Regions from separate parts of the Thermosinus thermophiluss DSM 23256 genome, predicted to be linked through region 1. Evidence: riboswitches for the same ligand, from Rfam matches in the RefSeq annotation. Region 1 holds a riboswitch; each other region holds the start of a gene.
The links. A riboswitch is a leader RNA that binds a small molecule or an ion and turns the genes downstream of it on or off. The one in region 1 is predicted to bind lysine.
Positions count from the first base shown of each region.

Region 2: it holds a riboswitch for lysine, as region 1 does, so the genes downstream of both, BLQ99_RS07905 (ABC transporter substrate-binding protein) here and BLQ99_RS02635 (amino acid permease) in region 1, are expected to answer to the same signal.
Region 3: it holds a riboswitch for lysine, as region 1 does, so the genes downstream of both, dapB (4-hydroxy-tetrahydrodipicolinate reductase) here and BLQ99_RS02635 (amino acid permease) in region 1, are expected to answer to the same signal.
Region 4: it holds a riboswitch for lysine, as region 1 does, so the genes downstream of both, lysA (diaminopimelate decarboxylase) here and BLQ99_RS02635 (amino acid permease) in region 1, are expected to answer to the same signal.

Region 1 is NZ_FNBU01000003.1:21,709-29,650, reverse strand. It holds gene BLQ99_RS02660 (MarR family winged helix-turn-helix transcriptional regulator) at 1-86, opposite strand, end outside; gene BLQ99_RS02655 (glycosyltransferase family protein) at 394-864, opposite strand; gene BLQ99_RS02650 (peroxiredoxin) at 1,090-1,683, shown strand; gene BLQ99_RS02645 (dicarboxylate/amino acid:cation symporter) at 1,955-3,247, shown strand; gene BLQ99_RS02640 (flavodoxin family protein) at 3,340-3,897, shown strand; gene BLQ99_RS02635 (amino acid permease) at 4,064-5,419, opposite strand; lysine riboswitch at 5,526-5,703, opposite strand; gene BLQ99_RS02630 (IS256 family transposase) at 6,097-7,323, shown strand; gene BLQ99_RS02625 (DUF1836 domain-containing protein) at 7,506-7,667, shown strand.
Region 2 is NZ_FNBU01000011.1:7,947-15,888, forward strand. It holds gene BLQ99_RS07890 (ABC transporter ATP-binding protein) at 1-140, opposite strand, end outside; gene BLQ99_RS07895 (branched-chain amino acid ABC transporter permease) at 158-1,186, opposite strand; gene BLQ99_RS07900 (branched-chain amino acid ABC transporter permease) at 1,199-2,083, opposite strand; gene BLQ99_RS07905 (ABC transporter substrate-binding protein) at 2,189-3,334, opposite strand; lysine riboswitch at 3,527-3,702, opposite strand; gene BLQ99_RS07910 (AbgT family transporter) at 3,962-5,533, opposite strand; gene BLQ99_RS07915 (M20 metallopeptidase family protein) at 5,573-6,778, opposite strand; gene BLQ99_RS07920 (DUF445 domain-containing protein) at 7,046-7,942, opposite strand, start outside.
Region 3 is NZ_FNBU01000002.1:1,048-8,989, reverse strand. It holds gene BLQ99_RS01300 (M16 family metallopeptidase) at 1-460, shown strand, start outside; gene BLQ99_RS01295 (dCTP deaminase/dUTPase family protein) at 471-920, shown strand; gene BLQ99_RS01290 (hypothetical protein) at 1,009-1,326, shown strand; gene BLQ99_RS01285 (YlmC/YmxH family sporulation protein) at 1,348-1,644, shown strand; gene BLQ99_RS01280 (general stress protein) at 1,705-2,337, shown strand; lysine riboswitch at 2,424-2,599, shown strand; gene dapB (4-hydroxy-tetrahydrodipicolinate reductase) at 2,711-3,505, shown strand; gene BLQ99_RS01270 (aspartate-semialdehyde dehydrogenase) at 3,530-4,558, shown strand; gene dapG (aspartate kinase) at 4,581-5,789, shown strand; gene dapA (4-hydroxy-tetrahydrodipicolinate synthase) at 5,805-6,689, shown strand; gene BLQ99_RS01255 (ribonuclease J) at 6,914-7,942, shown strand, end outside.
Region 4 is NZ_FNBU01000021.1:6,392-14,333, reverse strand. It holds gene BLQ99_RS11540 (sodium-translocating pyrophosphatase) at 1-46, shown strand, start outside; gene BLQ99_RS11535 (alpha/beta hydrolase) at 315-1,049, shown strand; gene BLQ99_RS11530 (PaaI family thioesterase) at 1,051-1,443, shown strand; gene rnr (ribonuclease R) at 1,470-3,743, shown strand; lysine riboswitch at 3,849-4,028, shown strand; gene lysA (diaminopimelate decarboxylase) at 4,148-5,434, shown strand; gene BLQ99_RS11510 (LL-diaminopimelate aminotransferase) at 5,723-6,955, opposite strand; gene BLQ99_RS11505 (FMN-binding glutamate synthase family protein) at 7,160-7,942, shown strand, end outside.

The sequences.
Region 1 (7,942 bases):
TGGCGCCGAACATCGCGTTCGTCGTGTGCCAGAATCGCCCGATAGGCGCGACTGAGGACAACATATAATTTCAGAGCTTGCGACATTTACCCCCTCCAGCTAAAATTATCTTGATTTCAAGATAATTTTAGCATATTATTACAGCGAACGTCAACCGCTTGCAACTCATCCCGTACAGGCTGCAGCTACTGCTGACAGCTGGGACCTCAATAACAGCAACAAGATCGCGTACATCAATTATAGCCTCGCTTATAACCAAAAAAGTTGCCTGCGTACTATTGGACGGGCGCAACCGGACGCCGGGAAAAACCGCCTCTTTGCCTCAAGCCTTAGGCGACCGCGGTCTTCCTTTATATACCAATCTCCAAGTGGTAAGGCCCGTGAATATGATAGTTAGTGAAACGTACAGCGCAAGCAATGGTAACTATACTGTGATCGCTGCCCTTTAAACCGGTAATTGTTTCCGCCAATAGAGACAATTCGGTCATCACCCCGGTACCGTTCCAACATTTCCTGATAAAACCTAAAGAGGGTCGGATGGGGCAAACAATCATCGTCGAAGATAATTGCCTGCTCTTCCAGGCTAAAAACCCAGTCAAGCCCGCTCGCTGTCCGCTGGCCGCACCCAAGGTTGACATCCGAGAAGTTTTTAAAGACCTTACAATCCCAGTCTACCTCTTCAATAATTGCCCTAGCGGCCAAGCACTTTTCCACATCGTCCGGATGATGTGGACGGGGGCCGTCGGCAATTATGTATAGTCTAGGCGGCTTAGCCCTCCGGATTTCGTCGAAGACCCTTTTAACAAGATGGGGCCGGTTAAAGATAATCAACACTACCGGGATAGTCAGCTCGAAATTACTCATTTCCATTCCTCCCCTGATAATTGAGTACAACGGTTGAATTTCATTCCTATCCTATTCGCGGTACTGCCGAAAAGTTAAACATTTAATTTAAGCCCCCATGCGCAAAATAGCCCCAACCCGGCGTCTCCCCCGCTTCAGCGCAGGAACGGCTCTTAAGTTTCTTGTGCTGACATAACCTCCTCCTGGCGCATATGATATAGTAGCACGACATAAGGAGGCTACTATATGGATGACTGCAAAATCGCCGCTCCCCGGCAGTGCTTCCGCCTGGAAGAGCCGGCACCGAATTTCAGCGCTCCCGCCTATTACCGCGGCCGGGAAATTGAAGTATGTCTGCGTGATTTTAGAGGAAGCTGGCTGCTGCTCTTTTTCTACTCCAGCGACTTTACGTTCGTCTGACCAACAGAACTGGCGGCAGTTGCCGACGCTTATCCGTACATTCGTGAATTAGGTGCTGATGCCATCGCAATCAGCACCGACAGCGTCTACTCCCACAAAATCTTCACCGAGATTTCCCCTAGCGCCAGCAAAATCGATTACCCGCTGCTCTCAGACCGCAACGGCAATATTGCCCGGTCCTACGGCGTATGGGGCTGCAATACTGGTGCCGCCTACCGGGCAACCTTTATCATTGACCCCGAAGGACGCATCCGCTACTACTCGGTTTACCCCCGCGAGGTGGGCCGCAACATTGGGGAAATTATCCGCACCCTCCAGGGAATTCAATATGGCGAAGCCACCGGCAAAGGCGTCCCGGCCGGTTGGAAACCGGGAATGCCAGGGCTACGTCGTGACATACGCCTGGCTGGTACGATCTAGTATCCTGCACCTTGGGATTATGCCGCCACAGTACATCTGTAGCGGCGTTTTGTTATATCCCTTGGCAGGACAAAGTGGCCAGCAGTATTGTTCTACAAATTATTCAATTTAAAATTTTTTCACTTATTGTTTTTCCCTTGAAGGAATATTAATAAATAAGGCTAATTGTATATTTGATCTTAAATTCAAGTTTACACTTTGTTATTAAAGGGGTGGTTTGTCACAGCTAAATGTTACAAAAGTAACATACTTTAGAAAAGGAGGTCTGCTAATGAAACAGTATCAAAAACTTTTATTGGGCTTTATCTTAGGTATTGTTGCTGGTTTAATTGGCTATTATTTCTTACCGCAAAAAACCTACCCGTTCATGAAAACCTTTACTGATTTTTGTACTTTAACCGGTGCAATATTCCTGAGAATGATTTTCATGGTCGTTGTTCCTCTGCTGGTATCAGCCCTTATTCTGGGTGTTTATGAACTGGGCAAAGGCCGCAACCTAGGCAAAGTAGCGGGCAGATCCATAGCGTTTACTCTGGTTTTAAGCTTTTTGGCAGTAATTATCGCCGTTTCTCTAACCAGTATACTCCAGCCGGGTGTCGGGGTGACCTTCGATAAGGCTGAGCTCGCCAAAAACCAAGGCGTGCTGACTATTAGCAAAAACGTCGAGGCCGCAAAAAATAAACCGTGGTACCAGTATTTCATTGAACTGATTCCGCAAAACCCGGTTGACTCCGCAGCCAGAGCCTTCGGCGGCGAAATTATCGCGCTCATGGTTTTCTCGCTAATTTTCGGCTATGCGCTTAGCATGATTGTTACGGATGAAAATAATCCGCTTATCAAGATGCTTGACACCATATTCAATGCCTCGTTGAAGGTTATTGAGTGGGCTATGTTGCTCGCACCCTACGGCATCTTCGCCATCGTTTTCAATACCACCTACAGGCTTGGTGCGGGCTTTTTGCAGAACGTGGCTTATTTCGCCGGGGTGGTCGTACTCGGTCTCCTTATCCAACAGTTTGTTGTTTATGGTTCTTTCCTAAAAATCTTTGCAAAGACCAACCCCTGGGAGTTCTTCAAGAACTGTAAAGAAGTTTACGTCTATGCCTTCTCAACCGCTTCTTCCAACGCAACTCTGCCGATCGCCCTTGAAGCTGCTGAAAAGACTCTAAAAATGCCCCCCCAGATTGCCCGTTTCGTACTTACCTGCGGCGCGTCTGCCAACCAGAACGGAACGGCATTGTTTGAAGGCGTCGTTGTCTTATTCTTGGCGCAAGTTTATGGCATCAACCTACCCCTTGAAAGCCAGCTTGTTGTTGTGTTAATGTCCGTTTTGGCCGGCGTAGGCACAGCGGGTGTTCCCGGCGGGTCCCTGCCGCTAATCGCAATCCTGTGCGTTTCGGTCGGCGTTCCTGCCGAAGGCATGGGCTTGATACTGGGTGTTGACCGCTTCCTGGATATGTGCCGCACTACTTTAAACGTATCCGGCGACTTGGTTATCACCAAACTGGTTAGTGCAACCGTATCCCAAAAAGATATTGAAGCGGCTAAGAGCTTTGAATGTTAATTAATGGCTGGCAGCTTAAAGAGCACTCTTGACGGGTGCTCTTTATTATGATATTTTTTCATATTACCATCTATAGCGGGAGGAAGACGCCGATGAAAGTTTTGGGGATTATTGGAAGCCCGAGGAAAAACGGCAATACGGCAGCGCTGGTAACCGCCGTATGCAAGGGAGCCGCGGCAGCAGGACACCAAACGGAGGTTATTAATATAACTGGCCTGAACATTCACGACTGCGTTGCCTGTTGCACATGCAAAACCACCAAGGGCGAGTACTGCGCCATTAAAGACGACATGCAAACCCTATATCCAAAAATTGTGGAGGCAGATTGTCTTGTTCTTGGCACTCCGGTATATATGGGACAAATGACCGGACAAATGAAGAATTTTTTTGACCGCTGGTACACCTTCATGGATGCGGACTATCAAATACGTTATCTGCCGGGGAAAAAATACATTACCGTTACGGCCAGCGGCGCACCTGCCGAAGTTTTTCAATCTTTATCAGACTACCTAAACCATTGGCTCGGCAACTTTTTTAAGATGGAACTCGTGAAAAATATCGTCGGCGGCGGTTTGGGACCGGCAGATGCCATCAACAGCCAGCCCGAACTTCTCGCTATGGCCGAGAACACTGGACGCTCCCTAAAATAATGCAAGGACAATAACTGCCACATTCTTGGCCTGAGAAAGCAGCAGGGCTCCACCACAGTAGTGGTGGAGCCCTGCTGCTTTTTAAATTATTTACATTTGCCTCAGAAAGCTTCGTCGAAGAATAATAACTGCAACAAGACCTTAATTAGTGAGGCAGTCTTAGCGGTTACGAATTAATATTTGCAGTTTCCATAACCGACTGGTTGCTAAGCTTCATATACAGATAAACGGGAATACCGATAAGGATAAGCAAAAAGCCATACATAACAGCCTCGGCACCGCTGCCGTAGATGGTCCACAGGGCATAAGCGAAGCCCAAGAGCGAGAGGAAAGAATTTTTGATAAAATTCCCAAAAGAGAACTGCCCGGTACGTTTGGACAGTAGCAGTATTTCGGCCGCCGCGGCAAAAACGTACGGCGGCAAAAAGGATAAGGTAGCTAATAAAATCATGAAGTTATAGGCCGCTGTCAGCGAATCTACATAGTTAAGGATAAGGATGACGTTAGCAATAATGCCGCTGACAATAAGCGAAGTGTGCGGCGTAGCAAACTTAGGATGAACGGAGGCGAGACCCTTAGGCAACAAACCGTCCTCGGCCGCGGCGAAACTGATGCGGGCAGTAGATAATACCCAGCCGGCAGTGGCGCCGAGGGTGGAGACAAGGGCGCCCAAAGCGATAAATTCCGAACCCCAGCCGCCGGAATACTGGTTGAGAATATCAGCCAGCGGCGAGGAAGATTGCGCGAGTGCATCTTGGCTCATCGTGCCCATGGCTACCAGGCTTATCGCCAGATACAGCACGGTCGTCAGGCCAATACCCCAGATGGTGCTCAGACGGACGTTGCGCTCCGGGTTTTGTATCTCACCGGCGGCAACGGTGGCCGACTCCAGACCGATGAACGCCCACAGTGTCGCGGTAGCGGCAGCCGAGATAGTTTCAATGCCCTTTCCCTCCGGAAACATCGGCCCGGCAATTTTGAGGTCGAAATGACCGGCGCCGACAATCACAAACACAATTAAGGGAACAACTTTCAAGATGGTAGTGATAAGGGTAACAAGACCGGCCTCCCGTACCCCTTTAATATTAATTAACGTGAAAAACCACAGCAGAAAAGATGTAATAGTAAAGGCCACAAGCCCATTTTCTTTAACGATCGGGAAGAAAAAGGATAAATAGCTGGCGAAAGCCGTTAAAATAGCAGCATTGCCGATAATAGCCCCAATCCAGTATGACCAGGCATTGATAAAGCCGGTAAACTCACCAAAGGCCATTTTGGAGAATGCGTACGGGCCGCCGGTTTGCGGGTATCGGGAGCCTAGATTGGCGAATGTCAACGCGAGCAGGATGGATCCGATGCCGGTAAAGGCCCAGGCCAGGAGCGAAGCCCCAGGGCCAGCGCTGTTGGCAAGCGTGTTCGGCATCATAAAAATACCTGAGCCAATCATGTTGCCCATGACCAGCGCGGTGGCCGCGGCCAACCCCAGCCCTTTTTTTAACTCAGGTCGCGGCTTGCTCTTCATAATGTTCTGTCCTCCTTCTTTAATCTTTATCAAAACAAAAAACAGGTACCGAGGAGATATCTCAGCACCTGTTCAAAGGCATTCTTGGGCCTTAGAGCCAACGTAGTTCTGAGATAGCGCTCCACCGAAATAAACATTTCGGTGACAGTTCTGTGCCTATTCGACCCAGACCCAGCCTGGGAAAACCGAGCAATTTTCCCAGACTTCGGCGACAACTCCTTTCGCAAAGACCCATTTGCTCAAAAGTCTTTGGTACTCTTAGTTATCGCGCCTCTACTCTACAGTTTCTTTATTTAAATTCCTACTAAAGTGTAGCAGCAAGTACATTACGTGTCAACTGGAGAAAAACAACGAAAATATGGAAAATATTCCCTTTAGAAAAAACGCGTATACTCGTTATTGAGATTATTGGGGTGTTATAACAGGTAATGTTGTAAGCGGCGGCGAAAATGTTTACGCGCCAAAAAAAAGAAACTGATAAGTCAGACTGATCCTGCGACTATAAAACCAAACGAGGTGCAGCATTTCAATGAAAAAAATTAACTTAACCGAACTAATCGAGCGTGTCCGCGAAATAAATAATATTCCGATTGAAGCAATCCCTGACATCGAGAATGTATTCTAAACTGTGTAAATGGCAATAATCTCCAATAGAATGATGAAAGGGAGATATCACCATGACACAGTTAAACGAAAAGGAAATACAGCTCGCAGCACTGATCTGCGAAGGCTGTACAACACCCGCCGAGCTGACGGCGAAACTCAAGAATTTGTTTTCCGGAGCGCTAGAAAAAATGCTTGAAGCCGAAATGGACGAGCATCTGGGTTATGAAAAGCACAGCGTTTTGGGAAATAACAGTGGCAATAGCCGCAACGGTTACGGCAAAAAGACAATAAAAAGCGAATGGGGCGAGAGCGAAATCAAGGTTCCGCGCGACCGAAACGGCACCTTTGAGCCGCAGGCCATCGAAAAAAGGCAGACACGCACTGACGACATCGAAGCGAGGGTTATGGCCATGTACGCCAAAGGTATGTCCACCCGTGATATTGAGGATCACCTCCGCGATATATACGGGGTAGAAGCCTCAGCGAGCCTCATTAGCCGGATCACTGACAAACTTATGCCGGCTGTCGTTGAATGGCAGTCGCGGCCTCTCGATGCTATATATCCAATCGTCTTCTTAGACGGGATCATGTTTAAAGTACGCAAGGACAGCCGTGTTGTCAATAAGTGCCTTTACTCCGTCTTGGGGATCAATCTTGAAGGGCGTAAGGAAATACTGGGGATATGGCTGTCAGAAAACGAAAGTGCGAGCTTCTGGGTTACCGTATGCAACGAGTTGAAAAACCGGGGCGTGGAAGATATCTTCATCGCATGTCGCGACAACCTTAGCGGGTTCTCGAACGCCATTGAGACGGTTTTCCCCAAAACGGAGCAGCAGCTGTGCGTGATACACCAGATCCGCAACTCCACAAAATACGTGCCGTACAAGGACATAAAGCCGGTCATGGCGGATTTAAAGAAGGTGTACGGAGCGCCGACGTTGGAGGATGCAGAATACCGACTGGAGGAGTTTCGTGAAAAGTGGGGCAGGAAATACCCGCAAATCCTTAAATCATGGGACGCAAACTGGGCGGAGCTGTCCACCTATTTCAAGTACCCGCAGGAGGTCCGTACACTGATATACACCACAAACGCGGTGGAGGGCTTCCATCGGATGTTACGCAAGTTCACCAAGACCAAGACGATATACCCGACGGACGATGCGGTTAGGAAATCAGTCTATATGTCAGTGCAGGAAATATCCAAGAAATGGAGTATGCCGATCCGAAACTGGGGAATAATATTCGGACAGTTGATGATCTTCTTTGAGGATCGGCTACAGGGTAAAATGGCTATATAGCCCAGGGGCTCTGCCCCCGGACCCCCGGGGTTTATCGCTTTTGTTTTCCAGGGCGGCAGTAAAAGGCGGCTCCTATAGGAATCCGCCCTGCCAAACCTCACTCGCCGCTCGGGTCGCTCCCCAGCGTTGCCCTATCCTGCGTGTGAATAAAAGCATTATTATTATGCACAAATTATTGTTAGATTATTCCATTTACACAGATTGCCGGACACTCCCCTGACATCGAATTATATATGGATCAACTATTAAGCTTTCTTAATCAACGCTTAAATCCCCAAGGTATAAAAACGGACAGCCAGATTTTTACCAAAACAATGATAAATAACCCTCCTCGATCATTTTAAATGCGGTTTACAAGGTTGTTAATTATTAGTATCAGACCAACCGTGGCTAAGGAAATAGCGGCTGTAATTCCATAAGCAAAAGCAGCATAGCTATAAATGTCCATTGTTCTCCCTCCCTTCAATTATGTTAAATAGCAGAACGAATAGTCATGGTTGTACACAATATACAGTGCATTATATACATTAATAAAACATAAAAAGTTATCACCTCTTTATCTAAGCTACTGGTGATAATTTTGGTGGTTTTCAATACTACGTGAAGTAGTTCATAGTGT
Region 2 (7,942 bases), on a different contig from region 1:
ACATTGAAAAAAGTGGTTTTACCCGAGCCATTGGGGCCGATGATGGCCACCACCTCGCCGGTGTCAATGTGAAAATCGACATTGTTTACTGCCCGCAGGCCGCCAAAGGTCTTGCACAGCTTTTCGGTTTTCAGCAGCATGGCGTTTCCTCCTTTCTTTAGCGGCGAAACACGGTGTCGGCGCCGAGGATGCCCTGGGGCCGCACGCGCATCATGACCATGAGCACAAAGCCGAAGAAGACCAGCCAGGGGTCAAAGGGCAGGTGGACAAAATCTTTAAAGTAGCGCAGCCCTTCGGGAATAAAAGTAAGGAGAAAGGCCCCCAGAAATGAGCCGGGAATGCTGCGCGCGCCGCCCACCACCACCATGGTGAACATCATGATCGACTCGGTGGAGCTCAGCATATCGGGACTGACAAACGACAGATAATGGACGAACAGGCTGCCCGCCAAACCGGCGAAAAACGCGCCCAGGCAGAAAGCGAGCAGCTTATAGTACGCCGTATTGATCCCCATCGCCGCCGCGGCAATCTCGTCTTCGCGAATGGCGGCAAAGGCATGGCCGATCCGCGAATCTTCCAGGCGGGACATAAAGAAGGCCAAGGCCAGGGCGAACACCAGCGCTGTAACGATAAAAAGTTCCTTACCGGTCGCGCCCACGTCGGTAAAGCTCACGCCGGCAATGCTCGGCGTGAGCAGTCCGGGTAACCCGGCCGGCCCGCCGGTTACTTCCAGGTTGAGCGCGATAAAGCGAAACACCTCGCCACAGGCATAAGTCACAACAACCAGAAACGGCCCTTTGACGCGCAGCGCCGGCGCCCCGAGCGGGATGCCCACCAGGGCGGCGGCCACACCGGCGGCCAGAAAGGCCGGCCAATAGGGAACGTGGTAAAGCTGGGTAAGTAGCGCCGATACATAGCCGCCCAGGCCGAAGAACGCGGCATGACCAAGCGAGGTCTGGCCCACATAGCCGGAAACAAAATTAAGGCTGAGCGTAACAATACTGTAAATCAGGCTGACAAAAACGATGTGCTTGAAGTAAGGGCTGAAAATATAGTCCTGAGCGTCAATAAGCGAGTCCAGGAAGGTGATAAGCAAAATCACGGCGCTAAAAACGACAGCGGCGCGGGGACTGTGAACAAACCTTGTAAGCGACTGCCGCCATGCGGGTGCGAGAGCAGTTGTCATGACGCCACCTCCCTATACCTTTTCCTCGAATTTAAAACCCATCAGGCCGGTGGGCTTAATGACCAGCACCAAAATCATGACAATAAAGGCAATGGCGTCGCGATAGCCCGAGGAAATATACACGGACGCGATATTTTCGGCCACACCGAGCATCAGCCCGGCCACCATCGCCCCGGTGATGCTGCCTACCCCGCCGAGCACGGCGACCGCCCAGCCCTTCAGGCCGGCCATGGCGCCCATCATCGGGTCGATTGCGTACAAAACACCGACCAGGACACCGGCGGCGCCGCCTAAGAGGCCGCTTACCCAGAAAGTGATGGTAACCAAATGGTTGACCTCAACCCCCATCAGGCTGACGGTCTCAATGTCCTGCGACGCGGCCAGCATGGCCTTGCCCATCATGGTACGGGTGATGAACCACTGCAGAAAGGCCATTATCACGAGGGTAACCACAAAAATGAACACCTGAAGGCTGTTAACCGTCAGCGAAGCGCCGCCAAACTGCAAGGTCATGACGGAAAAGTCCAGGGTAGGGGGATAGGCCCGGGAATGGGGCTCCCAGATAATGGCCGCCAGATTGCGCAAGAAAGTAGACGCCCCCAGCGCCGTAATAAACAGCGCCAGGCGGGGGCCATTGCGCAGGGGACGGTACGCCAGCCGGTCAATCAGAAAGGCCGTAAAGCCGCTGGCGACCATGGCCAGAATGAGGGCGGCAAAGAGGTTCAGCTTAAAGTGCGTAATGAGCAGAAAGCCCACAAAGGCGCCAATCATGAACACCTCGCCGTGGGTCCAGTTGATAAGACCGATAATGCCGAATACTACCGTCCAGCCGATGGCAATAAGGGAATAAATCCCGCCCAGGGCCAGACCGTTGATGATTTGCTGCAGCAAGAGCATCTTGTCACCCCCAAACTTTTAACCGCGGAGAGCGCAGAGGCGCGATCCCCATTATTGTATAGCAAAAAGCGGGAAGCAGCTATCGACCGCTTCCCGCGCTGCATTTTACTGGTACAGAACAAACTTGCCGTCTTTTACGGTGATATATAAGTACGGGCGGACCCAGTCGCCTTTATCGTTAAAGGTAACCGTGCCGGTAATCCCCTTGTAGCTAGTCTGGGCCATGGCATCCCGGATGTTTTCCCGGGTGATGGCGCCTTTCTCCGCCGCCTTCTTCATTGCCTCGGCCAGGACGTACATCTGGTCGTAACCGAGGGCGGCGAACGTATCGGGCTCCATATTATACTTTTCTTTATACTTCTTCACGAAACTTTGCACGGCCGGATCAGGATTGGAGGCCACGAAGGCGCCCAGGAAAATGGCCCCTTCCGCCGCCTTGCCGGCGATTTCCACGAATTTCGGGCTGTAGAAACCGGTGCCGCCGACGATTGGTATGGTGAGGCCGAGTTCGCGGGCCTGCTTGGTAATCAGGCCGCCGTCAGTATAGGTGCCGGCCACGGCCAGCGCGTCAACCCCCTGGGCCTTGATCCCGGTGAGCAGGGCCGAGTAATCTTTGTCGGTAGCCAGATAGGCCTGGTTGGACACGACCGTTACGCCATGCTGTTTGAGCGTGTCTTCGATCGCCGCCGTCAAACCCTTGCCATAATCGTTATTGGGGTACAAAATGGCGACCTTTTTGGCCCCCAGCTTCTTGGCGATCAAGTCGCCCATCAGGATGCCGACCTGGGCGTCCTGCACGGCCATGCGGAAAAAGTATTTGCTGATGCCGCTCAGTTTGGGCGTGCTGGACGAAACAACCGAGTGCGGCAGTTTGGCTTTATCGGTAATCGGCACCATCGCCAGCGTATTGGAACTCAGGCACGACCCCACGATGGCCATGACGTTTTTCTGGTCGGCGAATTTCTGCGCCCCTGCCGCCGCCTGCTTGGGATCGCCGGCATCGTCGTGGAAGAGGATCTCGATTTGCTGCCCCTTAATGCCACCGGCCTTGTTAATCTCCTCCCGGGCCAGTTCTATGCCGTTCTTATGGCTCACGCCGTAAGTAGCGCTGTCACCCGACAGCGGGTTAACCATGGCAATCACCAGATTGCCTTTGCCGGCCGACGTGCCGGAACTGCCGCCGCACCCGGCCGCCGCCACCAGGAAAATGAGTACCACCACCAAGGATAATAATTTCATATACTTGGACACGTACACCCCTCCTCTTTTTCAATGCCTAACTCCGTCCGGGTCGCTATTATGCCGCCCAAACCCCTCCCTGCTGCGAAAAGTCAATATACCATATGAAATGACCGCTCCAGATATGATCGGACATAAGTAAAGGCCCGGCAAGCTACTCACCGGGCCAAAAGACTGCTGCAGATATTTGCTGGAATATACGCCAGATGAGATAGCGCTCCACCAATTACGCAATTGGTGACAGTCCGGCGCCTGTTCGACGCAGGACCAGCATGACCGGTTCGGCAGCCGGCCATGCTTCGGCGGTCACCCTTTCCCTCCAGTTCAGCGATGCCCTTCTCCCTGGAGCTACTCATGTTGCCCGCACCTCTATCTTTGGACGTTCGGTATATTACTTTTGCGTTAATTGTATAATATTGGTAAACAGAATGTCAATAACTTTTTAATAATTTATTTTAGTTAAAATTTTATGTAAATATAAGCGGCATCGGCGCATGCATTTTTAACAAAACTGCAAAACCACCAAGGCCGCAAAGGGTAGCGGGCGCGACACGTGTCGCGCCAAAAAAGGGATACTTTTTAGAGCTTCGCGCCCTTTGCGTACTTGGCGGTTAAAAGCTTAATTACAGATAAACTTAATTACAGATAAATCTTAACGCCCGGCCCGAGCGGCAAGTCGAGCAGAATAAACACCATCAGCCAGGCGGTCCAGGCAACCAAAAAGCCGATGCCGAAGGGGAGCTGCATCGAGACCAAAGTGCCCATGCCGACCTTGGTGTTACTGGAGTACTTGGCCATAATGCCGAGCATCACCGGCAAATAATAGTTAAGCGGGGTAATGCTGTTGACCGAGCTCTCGCCAATGCGGTACGCCGCCTGAGTCAGCGCCGGCTCATAGCCTAACAGGCCGAACATGGGGACAAAGACCGGCGCTAAGATCAGCCATTTGGCCGAGCCGCTGACAATGAATAGGTCAACGAATGCGGAAAAGAGGATAAAAGCGAGGATAAGGGATATGCCGGTAAAGTCGAGTGCTTTCAGAAAATCGGCGCCCTTGATGGCCAGCACGGTGGCGAGGTTGCTTTTATTGAACCAGGCAATAAACTGGGCGGCGGAAAAAGCGGTGACGATAAAGCTGAGAATGCCGGACAGACCTTGCCCCATAAATTTAGCAACATCGCTTTCCTTTTTAATAACGCCTTTGCCAATGCCGAACGCGATGCCGACGGTCATGAAGAAGAAAAAGAGCAATGGAATAATGCCGTCCAGGAAGGGCGACTTAGGCAAAATGGCGTGCGTCTTGGGATCGCGCAAGAGGCCGTTTTCCGGAACCAGCAGGATGAGGAGCAGCGCCACATACCCCAGCGCGGCCCAACCGGCGTAGCGCAGGCCCTTTTTCTCTTCAGCGGTAAGCGCATGGTCGCTGGCCTTCATGTCAAAACCGGTTACGGGATGTAGCCGGTCAAGGCGCGGCCCCACCACTTTCTCGGCAATCAGCGTCCCGACAATCGTCAGGATAATGACGGACGAACTCATGAGATAATAGTTAATCAGCGGGTGGGCCGGCGAATTGGCCGTCTGCGGAATAGTACCGATGGCCGACTGGGTAATACCGGCCAGCAGCGCATCGGTGCCGGCGGGCAGTACGTTAGCGCTAAAGCCCGCCTGCGTGGCGGCGAAGGCGACCGACATGCCCATCAGCGGGTTGCGGCCCATGCTGGCGAATACGGCGGCCGCCGCCGCGGGGATAAAGACGGTGGCGGCGTCAGAGGCCAGGTTACCGTTGATGCCAAGGAAAAAGATGGTGCTGGTAACGGCCCAGGACGGGACGCCGAGCATGATCCGGCGGACAAAGGCGCTCACGAAACCGGTGGCTTCGGCCAGGCCCATGGCCAGCATCATAACGACGACCAGCCCCAGGGGCGGGAAGTTGACGAAGTTTTTCACCATGTCCTGCAGGATGTAGCGGAAGCCGTCGGCGTTGAGCAGGTTTACCACCTTTACGACTACCGGCTTGCCGCCCTTGCCTATGTACGACGCCGTTGCCCCGTCAAAGACCCAAGATAATACCAGAACAATTAGGCCTAAAATGGCAAAAAGCATAAAAGGCGAGGGAAACTTGTTACCGATGAATTCAATTACATCAAGAAACTTTTGGAACGCACCCACTTGCGGCGGTGCATGCGGGGTTTGACGCGAAATTTCCGCCATGCAAAAACCTCCTTATCCTTAATAGCTTAAAATTTTTAGTTATGACGCCCGCAGCGCGGCGTCAGCGGCATAAGCGGCCAGCGCCTTCCGGGCGACGCTATACATGATCCGGGCGCCAAGCAGCAGGGCCCGCTCATCCACATCGAACCGGGAGCTGTGCAGCGGATAAGCGTTGCCAGGCTGTTGACAGCCGAGCAGGAAAAAGGCGCCCGGAACCTTGGTAAGATAGCGGGCAAAGTCCTCCGCCCCCAGGATGGGCTCTACCGACTGCAGCGCCGCACGGCCGATCACTTCGGCGGCGGCATCGGCGACAATGCCGGCAGCTTTGGCATCGTTCACCAGCACGGGATAGCCGAACTGATAGTCCAGCTCATAGCCGGCGCCGTAGGCGGCCGTCACGCCTTGCACCATGCGCTCCACCAGCTTGGGGATGGCCTGGCGCACATTCTCGCTGAGCGTACGCACCGTGCCTTCCATGACCACTTCGCGCGGGATGACATTGTACCGCTCGCCGCCGCGGATGGTGCCCACCGAAATAGTAGCCATATCGCGCGGACTGATATAGCGGTGCATGATCTTGCTTAGCCCCTGATACACTTCGACGGCGACGGCGATGGCGTCAACGCCTTTGTGCGGTTCGGCGGCATGCGCGCCCCGGCCCAGCACTTTAATGGTCAGACGGTCGGACGCGGCCATCATCGGACCGGTCCGCAAGGCTACCTGCCCCAGGGGAACGTCAGGCCAGACATGGAGGCCAAAAATAGCGTCCACTTTAGGGTTTTCCAGCACGCCGTCGTCGATTAAGAGTTGGGCACCGCCGACCGGCGCCGCTTCTTCCGCCGGCTGAAACACCAGCTTGACCGCGCCCGCTAACTCCTCCCGCGCCGCGGCCAGCATTTTGGCCACTCCCATCAGCATGGCCGTATGGGCGTCATGGCCGCAGGCGTGCATTACCCCGGGAACCAAGGACCTATACGGCACATCGTTTTCCTCGGTCACCGGCAGGGCGTCCATGTCGGCCCTGAGCGCAATAACCGGGCCCGGCGCCGCGCCGCGGACAACGCCTACGACGCCGTGATGGCCGCTAAACGTCTGCACTTCTACGCCCAGGCTGCGCAAATACTCGGCCACCGCCTGACTTGTCCGGCTTTCCTGATTGCTTGTTTCCGGATAGCGGTGAAAATCGCGTCGTTTTTCCACCATAAACTGCTGAAGTTCTTGCCAGACTTCTTCCGCAAATACCAACCCTTCCCACTCTCCTCTCCTCAGTCTTGTGTATCAATTATATGTGATAATTGCCTTATCCCATGAGACCGACTTTTCCGGCTATACAAAAAATTATAAGAAAAGGGGTCTTCACACATTTTAGTGCGAAGGCCCCTTTGCCTTTCTTGTTTTTATTTTATCATTGTGTTTACAATATAGCAATTAGTTTTTACTTATTTCAGCATAAATGCTTCTTATAAATACACAGTAGTCGAATTTTTGTCCTTCAGAAAAGAACTTTACGCCTTACGAAAACCATGCCCGCATGATCGGTACGGCATAGGGCTCATAAATGAACCGAACAAACAGTTGTAAAAGCAGCCCCACCGCTGCGCCGACGACACTGCCGTTAATCCTGATCCAGGCCAGGTCTTCACCGACCTTGTCCTCCACGAACCGGTTAAGGCCCTCGGCGTCAAAGCGGGCCAGGGCCGTTTCCACCACGGCGCCAATAAAGGAATGTTCCGACCGGACAATGTGGTGGAGCGCCTCCTGCAGATAACCTTCCAACCAGGCCTGGAGGTGGGGGTCTTGTTTGAAGCGGCGTAAGTATCCGTCCGCCTGACTGAGAGTGGCCGCCAATAACGGCGAATGGTAGACGCCGGCGGCCAGACCGGTCCGCACTGCCTGCAGGGCAGCGGCAGCAATCTTAAGCAGCGGCTCGCTGAGGTTCAACCGCGCCAGCGCTTCCTCTTTCCAGGCCTCAACCTTGGCCGCGAAGATAGGGTCGGTGCCTAAGGCCTCCACCCAGGCTTCGGCCCGCTCCCTCAGCCACTGCCGCAGCGGGTGGTCGCCCTGACGGACCTTAGTCAGCGTTTCCACCAAATCAAGCTGCAGCACCGCCGCCAGTTCAGCCAAGTTGACGGCATCGGTTCGCTCGGCCAGCCAAAGAACGGTGCGCTGCCACGGGGACGTCGCCTGCCGGGTATACTTTTCGAGAAAGGATAAAATCGCCTGCCTGGTGGCGGGTTTTTGTGCACCCCGGATAAATTCGTCCAGAATAATGTCGGCTACTGCCCGGGCATGGCCGGACACCAGGGCCCACCGGGCTATTTTCTGAAGCTCGGGCGCCAGCGGCCTGGTCGTAAGGTAGTTGCGTATTATGCCTTCCAGGTAGCATGCTATGGCCGCAGGGCTGGCGTT
Region 3 (7,942 bases), on a different contig from region 1:
CGGGATTAGCTCAAGACTCTTTCAAACAATTCGCGAGGAGCGCGGTCTTGCTTACTCTGTCTATTCCTATCAAACTAATTACAGTGATGCCGGGTTATTTACTGTTTACGCGGGCACCCGTCCGGCCAATGCGCCGCAAGTTCTGGAAATCATTTTGCAAAATCTGGCAGATTTAAAGGCTAACGGGGTTTCGGACGAAGAATTGGTTAGGGCCAAAGAACAGCTTAAAGGCAACCTGCTTTTAGGTCTAGAGAGTTCCAGTAGCCGCATGTCGCGAATTGGTAAAATGGAAATTACGCTTGGCAAATATATAACCCTGGATGAAGTGGTTGAAAAGATTGACCAAGTTACGGCGGACGATCTGCGAAACATCATTAATAGGTTGTTTGGTTCCGGCGCGTTGTCGCTGACTACCTTGGGGCCTGTAAAAGAAATGGCATTGCCGGAATTAAAAATTTAGGAGTAAGTTCATGCGCCAAAGAGGTTTTGAAATAGTATCGAGCTATATTGACAAAGGCATTGTGCTTCCGCGGCGGCAGACAGCGGCCAGTGCCGGTTATGATTTCGCAGCCGCGGAGGATGTCGTTGCTGCGCCTCAGACGGTTACGCTTATTCCGACCGGGTTAAAAGCCTATATGCTGCCAGATGAGTATTTGAGCATTCATATCCGGTCAAGCCTGGCCGTCAAGCACGGTTTAAGTCTGATTAATGGTCAAGGTATTATTGACGCCGATTATTATAATAATCCAACCAACGAAGGACATATTATCCTCGCAGTATTCAATCATGGGACGCAAGCGGTGCAAATTGCGAAAGGAACGCGTATTGCGCAGGGCATTTTTAATAAATACATGTTGGTTGACAACGACCGTATAGCAGGAGCTACCAGGATAGGAGGAATAGGAAGCACGGGAACATAGACAGCGGCCATTTGGCCGTTTTTTCTTTTTGACATAAATTTTGTCTCTCTGCATATCCATTTGTTAGAAGTATGTAGGGGGGGACTACATGTATGCCATTGGCCTTATTATCCTTCTTACGCTGCTAATAGCATGGTCATTGTGGCTTAGGGCGTGCCGTTTCCGGCAAATGCTTGATGAAAACAAGACCAAACCGTCGCCGGTTTCGCTTGCCGTACAGGAACTGGTGGCGACCGCAGGCGGAATATATCTTTCACTGATTATGCTTGTGTCTTTTTTAAAATTGGAAATACCTTCAACGGTGGGACTTTTGACTGTCGCTATCGACCCGTTGGCGCTAATTTCCTTGGGCGTAGCCATTATTCAGCCGCTGTTTCTAAAACTCTACCTTCTTTTACATAAATAGAACTTATAGAGGGAGGATACTATGCGTCTAAGTGAACTATCAGGGAAAGAAGTAATTAATCTTGGTGACGGTACCCGTCTCGGCATAATTGATGAATGTGAATTAACTTTTGATAGTAAAACCGGGCGGATAAACGCTCTAATATTACCTACCCGTGGCGGGTTATTCAGTTTCTTCAGTGACAACCGGAGTTCGACAATTCCGTGGCATGCCATTAAACGGATTGGCGATGAGGTCGTTATTGTCGACTTGAACAACGCCATTGACCGCCTGTACGCTGGTAGTATGCGACGCGAGCGTTACGAAGACGAATATTAAAAGCGATGGTGGGAAGACTAACATTAAATTGTAATACAATTAATGTTAGGAGGGCATACCATGGCACCAAACAATACAAATCAACAAAATCAAGGTACAACAAACAATGTTGTTACAAGTTATGCCAAGACTCAAACTACATCCATGCAGTCGCAGGCAGTGACACAATCGGCTGTTCAAGGTCAAGCCGCTAAAACTGGCACCGGTGGTCAGAATGTAAAAATGGTTATCGGGGTCTTTGATTCCCACCAACAGGCTGAAAAAGCGGTAAGCGAACTGCGTAACCAGGGGTTTTCTACGGAAGAAATCAATGTTGTCTCCAAAGAACGTAAAAGGCAAAATAACACTGAATTTGTTGATGACGATATTACCGATGGCGCTCTTACCGGCGGAACATTGGGTGGGATCGGCGGTCTCATGGTAGGGGCAGGAGCGCTTGCTATTCCTGGTATTGGACCGATCGTTGCTGCCGGACCTATTGCCGCGGCATTGAGCGGCGCGGTAGCAGGGGGTATTGCCGGAGGGTTGATCGACTGGGGTATTCCGGCAGAGGTGAGCCGGCGCTATGAGCAGCATGTTGCTGAAGGCGGAATTTTAGCGGTAATCCGGTCTGATGCGACGAAAGTACAGCAAGCGGCCCAAGTTCTCCGGCAAAATGGTGCTCGGGACGTAGAAAGTCATAATGCCCGGTAGGAAAAATAATAAATTTTTTTAAATATGTTTGACACTGGTGTAACCATTATTATACAATGAACGTAAAATGAATAATAAACCTGCGCAGGGTGAGTAGAGGTGCGGTCCTCAAGAGTACTTTCAGGGAGAGTGGCGTCCAGGATCTGAAAGGAAAGGGATGACCGCCGAAGTACGAAAGAGTGCCAAGCTTTCGTGCTGGTGTTGCGCCGAACAGGTGTAACACTGTCACCAAAGTTAATTTTGGTGGAGCGCTATCTCAACTAAGGGCGGGGAAACACCAGTGTTTCTTGTTCCCTTTAAGGCTGTCTGCTAGTGGCAGCCGGTGAGATAGCGTTCACCGGCTGCTTCTTATTTTTATAGGAGGTGAAAGGTAATGATTCGGGTAATGGTGTGTGGAGCTTATGGGAAGATGGGTCGCGAAGTTTTGAAGGCAGTACATAGGGACGAACAACTCAGCATTGTAGGTGCGGTAGACATCAAGTCCAATTTTGATGATGTCGGTGAACTGATCGGTGCAGGCAAAATAGGTGTAACCGTTGGCAACGACCTGCAAACGGTCATTAACGAAACCAAACCCCAGGTTATGGTTGATTTTACAAACCCCGATACGGTAATGAACAATATCCGTATCGCAATTAAAAACGGTGTTTGTCCCGTAGTCGGCACTACCGGTCTTAGCGAGGCCGATGTGTCTGAAGTAAGGGAATTATGCAAGCAAAGTCGTGTAAATGCGATTATTTCCCCGAATTTTTCCGTGGGCGCAGTGCTTATGATGCAACTGGCGCAGGAAGCTGCGAAATATTTCCCCCATGTGGAAATTATTGAGCTGCACCACGACCAAAAACTGGATGCACCGTCAGGAACAGCGCTGCGAACGGCCGAGCTAATCATGCAGAACCGTGGCAGTATGCATCAGGGACATCCTGCCGAGGTGGAAAAACTGGCTGGTTCCCGTGGCGGCAATTTTGAAGGCATTCGTATCCATAGTGTGCGACTGCCCGGATATGTGGCTCATCAAGAGGTTATCTTCGGTGGTCTTGGGCAGACGTTAACGATTCGCCATGATTCCATTTCCCGTGAGTCTTTCATGCCGGGTGTGTTGTTGGCGTGCAAGCGGGTTTTAACCGTCGACGGACTTGTCTACGGACTGGAAAACATTATGAAGTGAACTGAGTAATAGGAGGCGAGAGTTATGAAATACAATGTTGCAATCTTGGGAGCGACCGGTGCGGTAGGACAGGAATTTATTAAGCTAATTGAAGAGCGTAAGTTTCCGGTGGGGAAGTTAAAATTACTTGCTTCCGAAAGGTCTGCCGGCAAACAGATGCAAGTTTTGGGCGAAACATATACTGTCGAAGAAGCAAAAGCCGAATCGTTCAAAGACGTGCAAATTGCTCTTTTTGCCGGGGGACCGGCCAGCAAGGTTTTTGCTCCGGAAGCCGTTAAAGCTGGCGCCGTCGTGATAGACAATTCCAGCACTTTCCGGATGGATCCCGATGTACCGCTTGTTGTCCCGGAAGTAAATCCGGAAGCAATTAAAAATCACAGAGGCATTATTGCCAACCCAAACTGCTCGACGATTATTATGGCTATGGCCTTAAAACCGATTTACGACCGAGTAAAAATCAAACGGGTTGTTGTTTCTACTTATCAGGCTGTTTCCGGAGCCGGCAAAGAGGCTATCGACGAATTAACCGACCAGGTAAAGGCAATAATGGAAGACCGCCCGGTCGAGGCTCGTATCCTGCCTAGCGCTAGCCTGCCCAAACACTACCAGATTGCTTTTAACCTGATACCGCAGATTGATGTTTTCGTTGAAGACGGTTACACTAAAGAAGAAATGAAAATGGTTCATGAAACCCATAAAATTTTCAACGATTATAGCATTGCCATTACGGCTACAACGGTTCGCGTACCTGTTTACCGCAGTCATTCCGAAGCCATTAACCTAGAATTAGCGGGGCCGCTCTCGGTTGAGGAAGCACGCAGTGCCCTTGCCGCTTTTCCCGGTGTTATCGTGCAGGATGACCCCGCCGAAATGCTCTATCCAATGCCACTTTATACATCTAATCGCGATGAAGTGTTTGTCGGCAGGCTTCGCCCCGATAAGTCGGTCACTTATGGGCTCAACATGTGGGTAGTGGGGGATCAAATCCGCAAAGGAGCGGCCCTAAATGCCTTGCAAATTGCTGAGTACATGATTGACCATAAATTAGTATGAGGTGTGACGGATGCGTATAATTGTGCAAAAATTTGGAGGGACTTCGGTCGCATCCTCCCAGGTTAGAGAACTTGTTGTCCAAAAAATTCACAGCGCAATGGAGCAAGGGTTTAGTCCTGTCGTAGTGGTTTCCGCTATGGGGCGGAAAGGGGACCATTATGCTACCGATACCCTGATTGACCTTGCCCGCTCCGCATACAAACATATTGCTGCCCGCGAACTAGATCTGATTATGTATTGCGGTGAAATCATCTCCGCGGTAGTCATGACAGGCACGCTGCAAGCAGCTGGTATTGATGCGGTCATGCTGACCGGCGGTCAGGCCGGTGTTATTACCGATAATAATTTCAATAACAGTCGAATTTTAAAAGTTGATCCTTCACGATTGATGGGCTTGCTCAGGATGGGCAAAACGCCAGTGGTTTGCGGCTTTCAGGGCGTTACTGTCGACGGTGAATTCACGACGCTTGGGCGGGGAGGAAGTGATACTACGGCGGCGGCTTTGGGAGCGGCTCTCAATGCCGAAATGGTTGAGATATACACAGATGTCGACGGAATCATGACTGCTGATCCGCGCATAGTGACCAACGCTAAAATTTTAGATTCCATTACTTACGCCGAAGTGTGCCAGTTAGCGCATCAGGGAGCAAAAGTCATTCATCCGCGGGCCGTGGAAATCGCAATGCAAAAAAACATACCGTTAGTGGTTAAATCTACTTTTTCTAACGCTCCCGGCACCTTAATAACGAGCACAGCAAAAGGCGACACGCAGGAAACAGCCGTTGCAGATAAAGTGGCTACCGGCGTAACGTACCTGCCGAATATTGCGCAGATCAAAATTACTTTGGATGCAGCCACCACCCACAATGAGAGCTTCAAAGTGTTTAAGGCCATGGCCGACAGTGGCATCAGTGTTGACCTAATCAATGTCCATCCTGGGCAAATTATGTTTACGGTTATGGAAGATGTGGCAGAAAAAGCAGCTGCCAAGTTGCGCAGTCTGGGTTATGCCGTGGAGATGGTCGGTGACTGTGCCAAAGTTTCGGTGGTCGGCGGTGGTATGCGGGAAGTACCGGGGGTAATGGCCAGCTTTGTCGAAGCCTTGTCCAGGAATAATATACCTATTTTACAAACCGTTGATTCGCATACATCTATTTCCGTTTTAGTTAAAAAGGCGGATGTTAATAAAGCCGTAGTGGCGCTTCACGAAAAATTCGGTCTGGCGAATTGAAGAGGAGGGAATTTTATGAAAAACTTCGGGCGGGTACTCACGGCGATGGTGACGCCGTTTAATGATGACTACAGCGTAAACTATAAGGCGGCGGCCGAGCTGGCCAAATATCTTGTAGCCAACGGTTCTGACGGGTTGGTCGTGGCCGGCAGCACCGGGGAATCGGCAACATTAAGCAAAGAAGAAAAAATCAAGCTGTACGCAACTGTTCTGGAAGCTGTCGGCGACAAAGCTACCGTTATTGCCGGTACGGGCTCCAATGATACGCGCGCGTCCATTGCCCTGACAAAAGAGGCGGAAAAACTTGGTGTTCATGGCGCAATGCTGGTCGGCCCATATTACAACAAACCGCCGCAAGAGGGATATTACCAGCACTTTAAGGCCATTGCCGAAGAAACGGCGTTGCCGCTGATTGTCTACAATGTTCCCGGACGTACCGGTTCGAATATCTTACCGGCTACCATTGCCAGGCTGGCCGAAATCAAAAACATTGTAGCCGTAAAAGAGGCAAGCGGCAGTTTAGATCAAGTATCAGAAATTGTCCGCATTACTCCTAGTGATTTCTTAGTGTACAGCGGCGATGACAGCCTTACTTTGCCCATACTGGCCGTTGGCGGCGCTGGCATTATCAGTGTAGCTTCTCACATCGTAGGCACTCGCATGCAGGAGATGATTGCCGCTTTCTTTAGTGGCAATCTGGCGAAGGCACAGGCCATTCATCTCGAATTGATGCCTTTCTTTAAGGTAATTTTTGTAACGACCAATCCGATTCCTATTAAAACAGCCGTCAACCTTATCGGGCTAAACGCCGGTCCGCTCCGGCTGCCTTTGGTTCCACCGACGGTAGCGGAACGGGAACAAATCCAAAAGGCCATGCGGGATTTAGGCGTTCTGGTATAAATACGGATGGTAAAAACATTGACCGCTCATCTCTTTGAGATGAGCGGTTTGTATTGCTGAGGGGGATTTGCGTATAATAACCGTAGGCACAAGGTTTTCTACTTGTTATATGCTAGCAAATATTGTATAATGAAAACCAAGTGGATGGAACGGGCGTATTTTTATTTTTACTTAGTGGGCGGCGGATAATAATTGATTGGAATATCTTGGAGGTGTAGCTTTTTTTGGCCAAACAACCGCAGAAAATTCAAATTATTCCGCTTGGCGGTTTAGGGGAAATCGGCAAAAACATGACAGTCATCCGCTATGGTGACGATATTCTGGTGATAGATTCTGGGCTGGCGTTTCCCGAAGACGATATGCTGGGTATTGATCTGGTCATTCCAGACATTACCTACCTTTTGGAAAACAAGGATTTTGTCCGGGCTATCGTTCTGACTCATGGGCACGAAGACCATATTGGGGCTCTTCCGTATGTCCTTAAGCAGCTAAATGTCCCGGTATACGGCACGCCATTAACGCTGGGCATTTTGGAAGGACGGCTACGAGAAAACAATGTAGCCGGAGAAAAATTAATACCGGTAAAGCCAGGCGACCAAATCGATATCGGTATCTTTAAAGTTGGTTTCATCCGCGTGAGTCACAGTATCGCCGACGCTGTGGCACTATCCATCAAAACACCTATCGGTACTATCGTCCACACGGGCGACTTTAAGCTAGACCAAACGCCAGTGGATGGTAAAGTTACAGATTTTCACAAGTTTGCCGAATTAGGGGATCAGGGGGTACTAGTCCTGCTGGCCGACAGTACCAATGCTGAAAGACCCGGTTACACGCCTAGTGAGCGCTCGGTAGGCATGACTTTTGACGAAACGTTTCGTACCACTCGCGAGCGTATTATTATTGCAACCTTTTCTTCCAATGTTCACCGTATCCAGCAAGCTATTGACACGGCCTGTAAGTATAAGCGTAAAGTAGCGATTCTGGGACGAAGCATGATCAATGTGGTCAATATTGCGTTGGAATTAGGCTATTTGCGCGTTCCCGAAGGAGTACTTATTGATATTGATGAAATAAATAATTATCCGCCCTCAAGTATTGTCATCATAACTACCGGCAGCCAGGGTGAACCGATGTCCGCTCTCACCCGTATGGCCATGTCTGATCATAAAAAAGTAGAAATTATGCCGGGAGATACGGTTATTATATCGGCTACGCCCATTCCCGGAAACGAAAAATTGGTGGCCAGAACT
Region 4 (7,942 bases), on a different contig from region 1:
TGCCGGTACCATCTCCCTCATCATCGCACCGATGTTGTTCTTCTAACACTGAAAGCGCCAGGTCTAGCCCTGGCGCTTTTTAACTATGGAAAATGGTAAGCGGAAAGTAGAAAGTGGTATGAAGTATGAAGTATGAGGTATGAGGTATGAGGTAAGTGGTGGAATGATGTTGCTTTCTATTGCTTGTGGCGCCATTTATTGGCATGATCATCTTTGCGGTTTTATTAAAAAGGCGCGTTAGCGCTTTTGTTCTTGCGGCGGTGTTTAGAATTGCCTGATAATGGTATAATGATAATACCATAGGAGGTGGTCTGGTGGCGATTATCCGTGGCGCCGAGCCGTTTTTGCTGCCGGGCGGCGACTACGGCGTGCTGCTGGTGCACGGCTTCACCGGTTCGCCGGCCGAGATGCGGCTGGCCGGGCAGTACCTGCACGACCGCGGCTATACCGTGCTGGCGCCCCGTCTTTGCGGCCATGGCACAAACGAGCGGGAAATGCGTTTGACGGTTTGGCCGCATTGGTACGGCGCCGTTGAGGACGGCTATCATCTGCTGCGGGGACTGTGCCGCAAAGTCGCCGCCGTTGGCTTGTCGATGGGCGGACTAATGGTGCTGAAATTGGCGGCCGAATACCCTGTGGACAAGGTGGTTTCCCTCAGCGCCCCGATCTACATTGCCGACCGGCGGCTGCACCTGTTGCCGGCATACCGGCTCTTTCGGCGCTATATTCCGAAGAAACGCAAACGCTATGACGTCGACCCTATTTACACCGTCGGCTATGACCGCACGCCGCTAGATTGTGTTACCAGTTTATTGGCACTTATCAAGCATGTTGATAAGCTGCTGCCGGTGATTACGGCGCCGGCCCTCGTCATTCAGTCCCAGGCCGAGCATACCGTGCGGCCCGAAAGTGCCCGCCACATTTTTGACCGCCTGGGGAGCGCCGACAAACAGCTCATTTGGCTCCGGCGGTCAGGGCACGTGGTGACGCTGGATGTCGAACGGGACGAGGTTTTTGCCCAGATAGACGTGTTTTTGAGGAGAGAGTGAGATGGATCAGCGAAACGAGTGGTGCTTCGCCTGCGGGCGACTAAATCCGATCGGTCTGAAATTAACTTTTCGGGAAGAAAACAATACATATGTCACTAATTTTACCGCCGGGCCGGAGCATCAGGGGTATGACGGCATCGTCCACGGCGGTATTGTCAGTACCCTGCTCGATGAAATCATGGCCCGCTATATTTATGCCAAAGGGATGAATGCCGTAACCGCCAGGCTGGAGGTGCGGTACCGCCAGCCCACTCCGGTTGGACAGGCCCTGACGGTTGTCGGTTGGATCGTGGCCAAGCGGGGCCGCATCTATGAACTGGCCGGCGAGGTACGCCTGCCGGACGGCACGGTGACGGCCGAAGGCAAGGCGCTCGTTGCCGTCGTTGACAAATAAATGTATAAATAAAAGGACGGGAGAACATGGGAAAAACGGCCTTAAGGGATAAGATCCTTAATTTTATGCGCAATGACGCCTACCGGCCGCTTACTGCTGAGGACCTAGCGGAGGAAATGGGCCTTAAGGGCAAGGAACTGATCGATTTTTGGCCGATCCTGCATGAGCTGGAAGCCGAAGCTCTGATTATCAAGACCCGCTACGGCAAGTACGGTGTGCCGGAGCGCATGAACCTCATCGTGGGCCGTTTCCATGCCAGCGGCAAGGGTTACGGTTTCGTTGTTCCTGACAACCCCGAAGAGCCGGATATTTATATTACTGCTGATGCCGCTATGACGGCCATGCACAACGACCGGGTCGTCGCCCGCATTCATCGCCGCACCCCTGTCCACGGCAAAAAGCGGGAAGGCGAAATTATCCGCATTGTCGAGCGGGCCAACCACCGGATCGTCGGCACCTTCGCGGCCAGCCGCCACTATGGCTTTGTCGTCCCCGACGACCCCCGCCTGGGGCAGGACATCTTCGTGCCCAAAGGCGAAAGAAACGGCGCCAAGGACAATGCCAAAGTAGTGGTGGAAATCACCAAGTGGCCTGAGCGGCAGCGGAGCGCCGAAGGGCGGATTGTGGAAGTACTGGGGCAAAAAGGCGACCCAGGGATCGAAATTTTATCCATCATTACCAAGCACAATCTGCCCCGGTCCTTTCCGCCGGAGGTGGAACGGGCGGCGGCTGACGCGCCGGCAGAGATCAGTGCGGCGGAACTGGCGGGACGGCGCGATCTCCGTGACCTGCCCATCGTCACGATTGACGCCGAGGACGCGAAAGACCTGGATGATGCCGTCCATGTCGAGCGGCTGTCCGCCGGCCGCTATCTGCTCGGCGTCCACATCGCCGACGTGAGCTACTATGTGCGGGAAAATACCCCGCTCGACGTCGAAGCCCGCCGCCGGGGAACAAGCGTCTATTTGGTCGACCGGGTGCTGCCGATGCTGCCGCCGCGGCTGTCCAACGGCATTTGCAGCCTTAATGCCGGCGAAGACCGCCTGACCTTGTCGGTCCATATGGAAATCGATGCCGGCGGTCGCATTGTCCGCTACGAAATATTTCCCAGCGTAATCCGCGTCCATACGCGTCTGTCCTATAATATCGTGCGGCGGATATTGGTTGACCGGGATGAAAACTTGCGGCGGCAGTATGCCGACCTTGTCGACCACCTGGAGGAAATGGCCCGGCTGTGCCATATCCTGCGGGAGCGGCGTATGCGCCGCGGAGCCATTGATTTCGATTTCCCGGAAATAAAGGTCAAGCTGGATGAGGAGGGGCGGCCGGTTGAACTGGTCAAGCGGGTCCGCAGTCTGGCCGAGTCCATTATAGAGGAGTTCATGCTGGCGGCCAACGAGACGGTGGCCGAACACCTGCACCGGCTTGGCGTGCCGGCAGTCTACCGCGTTCACGAGGAGCCGGACCCGGAAAAGATGGAAAAGCTCAACGATCTTCTCCATAATTTTGGCCAGCGGTTAACTTCAGTCGACGATATTCATCCGATTGCCCTGCAGAAAGTGCTTACCCGCATTGCCGGCCGGCCGGAAGAGCGGATTATCAGCACGGTTATGCTGCGCTCGCTCAAACAGGCCCGTTATGAGGCGGAAAACCTTGGCCACTTCGGCCTGGCGGCCCGGTATTACACCCATTTTACCTCACCAATCCGCCGCTATCCTGACCTCATCGTCCACCGCATTTTGCGCGAAACTTTCACTACCGGCGAATTGTCGGCCAAGCGGCGGGAAAAGCTGGCCAAAATGCTGCCGGCCGTGGCCCAGCACTCGTCAGAGCGGGAGCGGGCGGCGGCTGAGGCCGAACGGGAGACGGTAGACCTTAAGAAAGTGGAATACATGGCCCGGTTCGTCGGGGACGAATTTCCCGGCATTATCAGCGGGGTGACCGCCTTCGGCCTGTTCGTTGAGCTGGATAACGGCGTCGAAGGACTGGTTCATGTTTCCAGTATGGATGACGACTACTACCAGTTTGCGGAAGAGCAATATGCCCTGATCGGCGAGCGCAGTAAGCGCACCTACCGCCTGGGCGATGCGGTAGCGGTACGGGTGGTGCGCGTCAATCCCGCCGACCGCACCATTGACCTTGCCTTTGCCGCCGAACCGTGGCGGGGCGAAGCTGATAAGGCGGCCAACGACCAAGGCCGGAAAGGGAACAAGGTCAAGGGCAAAACGGGGAATAAACGCCAGTCCAAAAGCGGCGGCAAGGCCAAGGCGGCTGCCAAACCGAAAAACCGCTTGAAATAGCCTTCTCAACGCGGGGGAAGAGAGTCTGCCGTGAAGGCGGGACGGGCGGGAAAAAGTGTTGACACACCTGCCTCGCTTCGGTATACTAGAGACGATAATTAAATATAGTGAGATAGAGGTGCGGCTATTAAGAGTATGCATTCATGAGCAGGCCGGCGATGAAGGGTGCAGAAAGGAATATCCGCCGAAGCAGCAGGTCATGGCCAAGGACCTTCTGCTGGTCTTGCCGCTAAATAAGGGTAAGACTGTCATCCGAGCAAATTCGGGTGGAGCGCTATCTTGCACGGCTAGTATAGGGCTTGGTATAAGCATTTTTAGCGGCTTGCGAGATGGTCTCGCAGGCCGTTTTCATATTAGCTGAGGCGCTCCCGGCCGCATTCAATATTCTAACAGGAGGTATCCTTATGGCAGAGAAAAAGCTCCCCTTTACCAAAGCAAAATTGGAAGAAATCATTCGCCAGCATAAGACGCCTTTTCATATTTATGATGAGAAGGGTATCAGGGAAAATGCCAGAAAGTTGACGGCCGCGTTTGCCTGGGCGCCTGGGTTCAAAGAATATTTCGCCGTAAAAGCAACGCCTAATCCGTATATCCTGCAGATCCTGCGGGAAGAAGGATTCGGCGCCGATTGCAGCTCGCTCGCCGAACTGGTTCTGGCCGAAATGGCCGGCATTACGGGCGAAGAAATTATCTTTTCCTCCAACGACACGCCCGCTGAGGAGTACATTAAAGCCAAACAATTGGGCGCGATCATCAACCTGGACGATATTACCCATATCGAATTTTTAGAAAAACACGCCGGTCTGCCTGAGATTATTTCGTTCCGCTATAATCCCGGGCCGCTCCTTAAACAGGGCAACACCATCATCGGCAAGCCGGAAGAGGCCAAATATGGTTTGACGCGCCAGCAGCTATTTGACGCTTACCGCATCGTGCAGGCCAAAGGGGTTAAGCGGTTCGGCCTGCATACTATGGTCATCTCCAACGAGCTCAATCCGCAGTGCTTTGTCGAAACGGCCAACATGATGTTTGACCTGGCCATTGAAATTTATCAAAAACTTGGCATCAAGGTTGAGTTTATCGATTTGGGCGGCGGTATTGGCATTCCCTACCGTCCCGAGCAACAGCCGGTTGACCTTGCCTATGTGGGTGAAGAAATCCGTAAGGCCTATGAGGCCAAGATTGTCGCTAACGGCCTGCATCCGGTCAAGCTGGCCATGGAATGCGGCCGCATGATCACCGGCCCGTACGGCTATTTGGTGGCACGGGTGTTGCACAAAAAAGAGATTTACAAGAACTACGTCGGGCTTGATGCCTGCATGGCCAATCTGATGCGGCCCGGCATGTATGGTGCGTACCACCACATTACCGTGGCCGGCAAGGAAGATTGGCCGGCTGACCATATTTACGACGTAACCGGCTCACTGTGCGAAAACAACGATAAGTTCGCCATCGACCGTCCGCTGCCCCGCATCGACATTGGCGATATTGTCGTTATCCACGACACCGGCGCCCACGGCCATGCGATGGGCTTCAACTACAACGGCAAACTGCGTTCGGCCGAACTGCTGCTGCGCCCCGACGGCAGCGTCAAACTCATCCGCCGCGCCGAAACCCTTGCCGACCTGTTCGCTACTCTTAACTTTCCCCAGTGCGAACTGAGCCTGGCGGCCGCGTCGACAACCGAATAAAAAAGTCCTGTCAGCGTATGCGCTGACAGGACTTTTTTACTGTGCGAAATTTTTTTAACCGCCAAGTACGCAAAGAGCGCAAAGTAATTTTTAGGCGCGACATGCGTCGCGCCCGTTATACCCTTTGCGGCCTACCCTGAAAAGCGTAAAACCGCAAAGTGCGCAAAGAACGCAAAGGGCTACGCGCGCGACAGTTGTCGCGCGAGATTAGTTCAAAAACTTACTTTTCATGCTTTGTGGTGCCATTTATTGGCATGATTATCTCCGCGGTTCAATACTCGGTTTTCTTTACAGCTTGAGGCGGGTTTTGATGCGCTCGATGGCCCGCTCGGTGTTTTCGCGGCTGCCGAACGCAGTAAGGCGGAAGTAGCCCTCGCCGGAGGGACCGAAGCCGGAGCCCGGTGTACCGACGATATGGGCTTCGGTAAGGAGTTTGTCAAAGAAAGCCCAAGAGTCAAGGTTATGGGGCGTTTTAAGCCAGATATAGGGGGCGTTGACGCCGCCAAAGACCTGCAGGCCCACACTCTCAAGCCCTTCGCGGATGATTTTGGCATTGGTCATATAGTACTGAATGATTTCGCGGATTTGCTTTTGCCCTTCGGGGCTGTAGACGGCTTCGGCGCCCCGCTGGACGATGTAGGGCACGCCGTTGAACTTGGTCGTCTGGCGGCGGTTCCACAACTTGTTGAGCGGATACTTTTCGCCGGCGGCGGTGGAGGCCATGACGGTTTTGGGCACGACCGTGTAGGCGCAGCGCGTGCCGGTGAAGCCGGCCGTTTTCGAGAAGGAGCGGAATTCGATGGCTACTTCTTTCGCACCCTCGATTTCGTAAATGCTGTGGGGAATATCGGGTTCTTGGATGTAGGCTTCATAAGCGGAGTCAAAAAAAATAATCGCGTCGTTCTCCCGGGCATAATCTACCCATTTCTTAAGTTCGGCTTTGGACAGGGTAGTACCGGTCGGGTTATTGGGCACGCATAGATAAATCATGTCCACTTTTTCCTTGGGCAGGGCGGGGACAAAATTGTTTTCGGCGTTGCAGGGGAGATAAACGATTTTTTCAAAGCGGCCGTTTTTATACTCGCCGGTCCGGCCGGCCATGACGTTGCTGTCAAGATAGACCGGATAAACAGGGTCGGTAATGGCCACAATATTGTCGATGCCGAAGATTTCCTGGATGTTGCCGACATCGCTTTTCGAGCCGTCGCTGACAAAGACTTCTTCTACATCCAGCTTCACGCCGCGCGGTGCATAGTCGCCTTCGATGATTTTTTCAATAAGGAATTCGTAGCCTTGCTCAGGACCATAGCCGCGGAAGGTAGCAGCTTGTCCCATTTCATCGACGGCCTTATGAAGGCTTTCGATAACGGCGGGGGCCAGCGGGCGGGTTACATCGCCAATACCAAGGCGGATAATGTCGGCCTCAGGGTTTTCGTTTTTAAACTTGGCGACCCGGCGGGCAATTTCGGCAAAGAGATAACTGCCGGGCAATTTCAGATAGTTTTCATTGATCCTTGCCATGTTTGCTCTCCTTTACGAAAAAACTTTAAGTAATCTACATTATACAATATTATACAATGATTTTTCCAGCGATGGTAGTTTTTCCCCAAAGTTTTCCCGGCATTCCTGCCTAAGTGGGTCGCTGCGGTAAATTTTTAATCAGGTTTTAGATATTTTACGCTCATCCCGTTAAACTATTTATAAAGAAATACGGAGGTGGTTACAATGCTTGCATCCTGGTTGCTGATGAAAATGATGGATCCTATGCTGGATGAAGCTGCCATGAAAATGTTAACCGAAGATTATCCCGATAATCCCTTTCTCATGGTCACGGTGGCGGAAAAACTGTCGCCCCGGGCCATCATGGAAGCGGCAATGCGCTCCGAGCTGGGCAAAGAGCTGACGCGGCCCCTGGGAAGCCCGGTAGTACTTTCGCCGTGGGACAGTATTTTGCTTAATCCCCGGCAGCTCTTTCAATTGCCTTATCCCGATTACACCGCCGTCGACACCCGTACCGTTATCGGGCCCCGGGCTCCAAAGCCGCTCCAGTTGGACATTCCCATTCTGATTACCGGCATGTCTTATGGCGGTTCGCTCAGCCTGCAGATGAAAATGGCCTTGGCCCGCGGCGCCGCGCTGGCGGGAACGGCCACCAACACCGGGGAGTCGGCCGTGACTAACGAAGAGCGGGATAATGCCAAGTACCTTATCGGCCAATATCATCGTGGCGGCCAGCTCAGCGGTCCGGAGCAGCTCAGCCGTTTGGACGCCATCGAAATCCAACTTGGCCAGGGGGCGTGGGGCGGCGCCGTAGATGAACCCATGCCTGGCGACATGATTGGCGAGCATTTGCGCCAAACCTGGAAATTGGCAACGGGGCAGGGGGCTACCGTCTATGCCCGGATGCCTGGTAAGAACAATACGCAGGACTATATTAAAATGATTAATTCCATGAAAGAGCAATACGATGTCCCCGTGGGCGTAAAAATCGCCGGCACCGATTTTCTG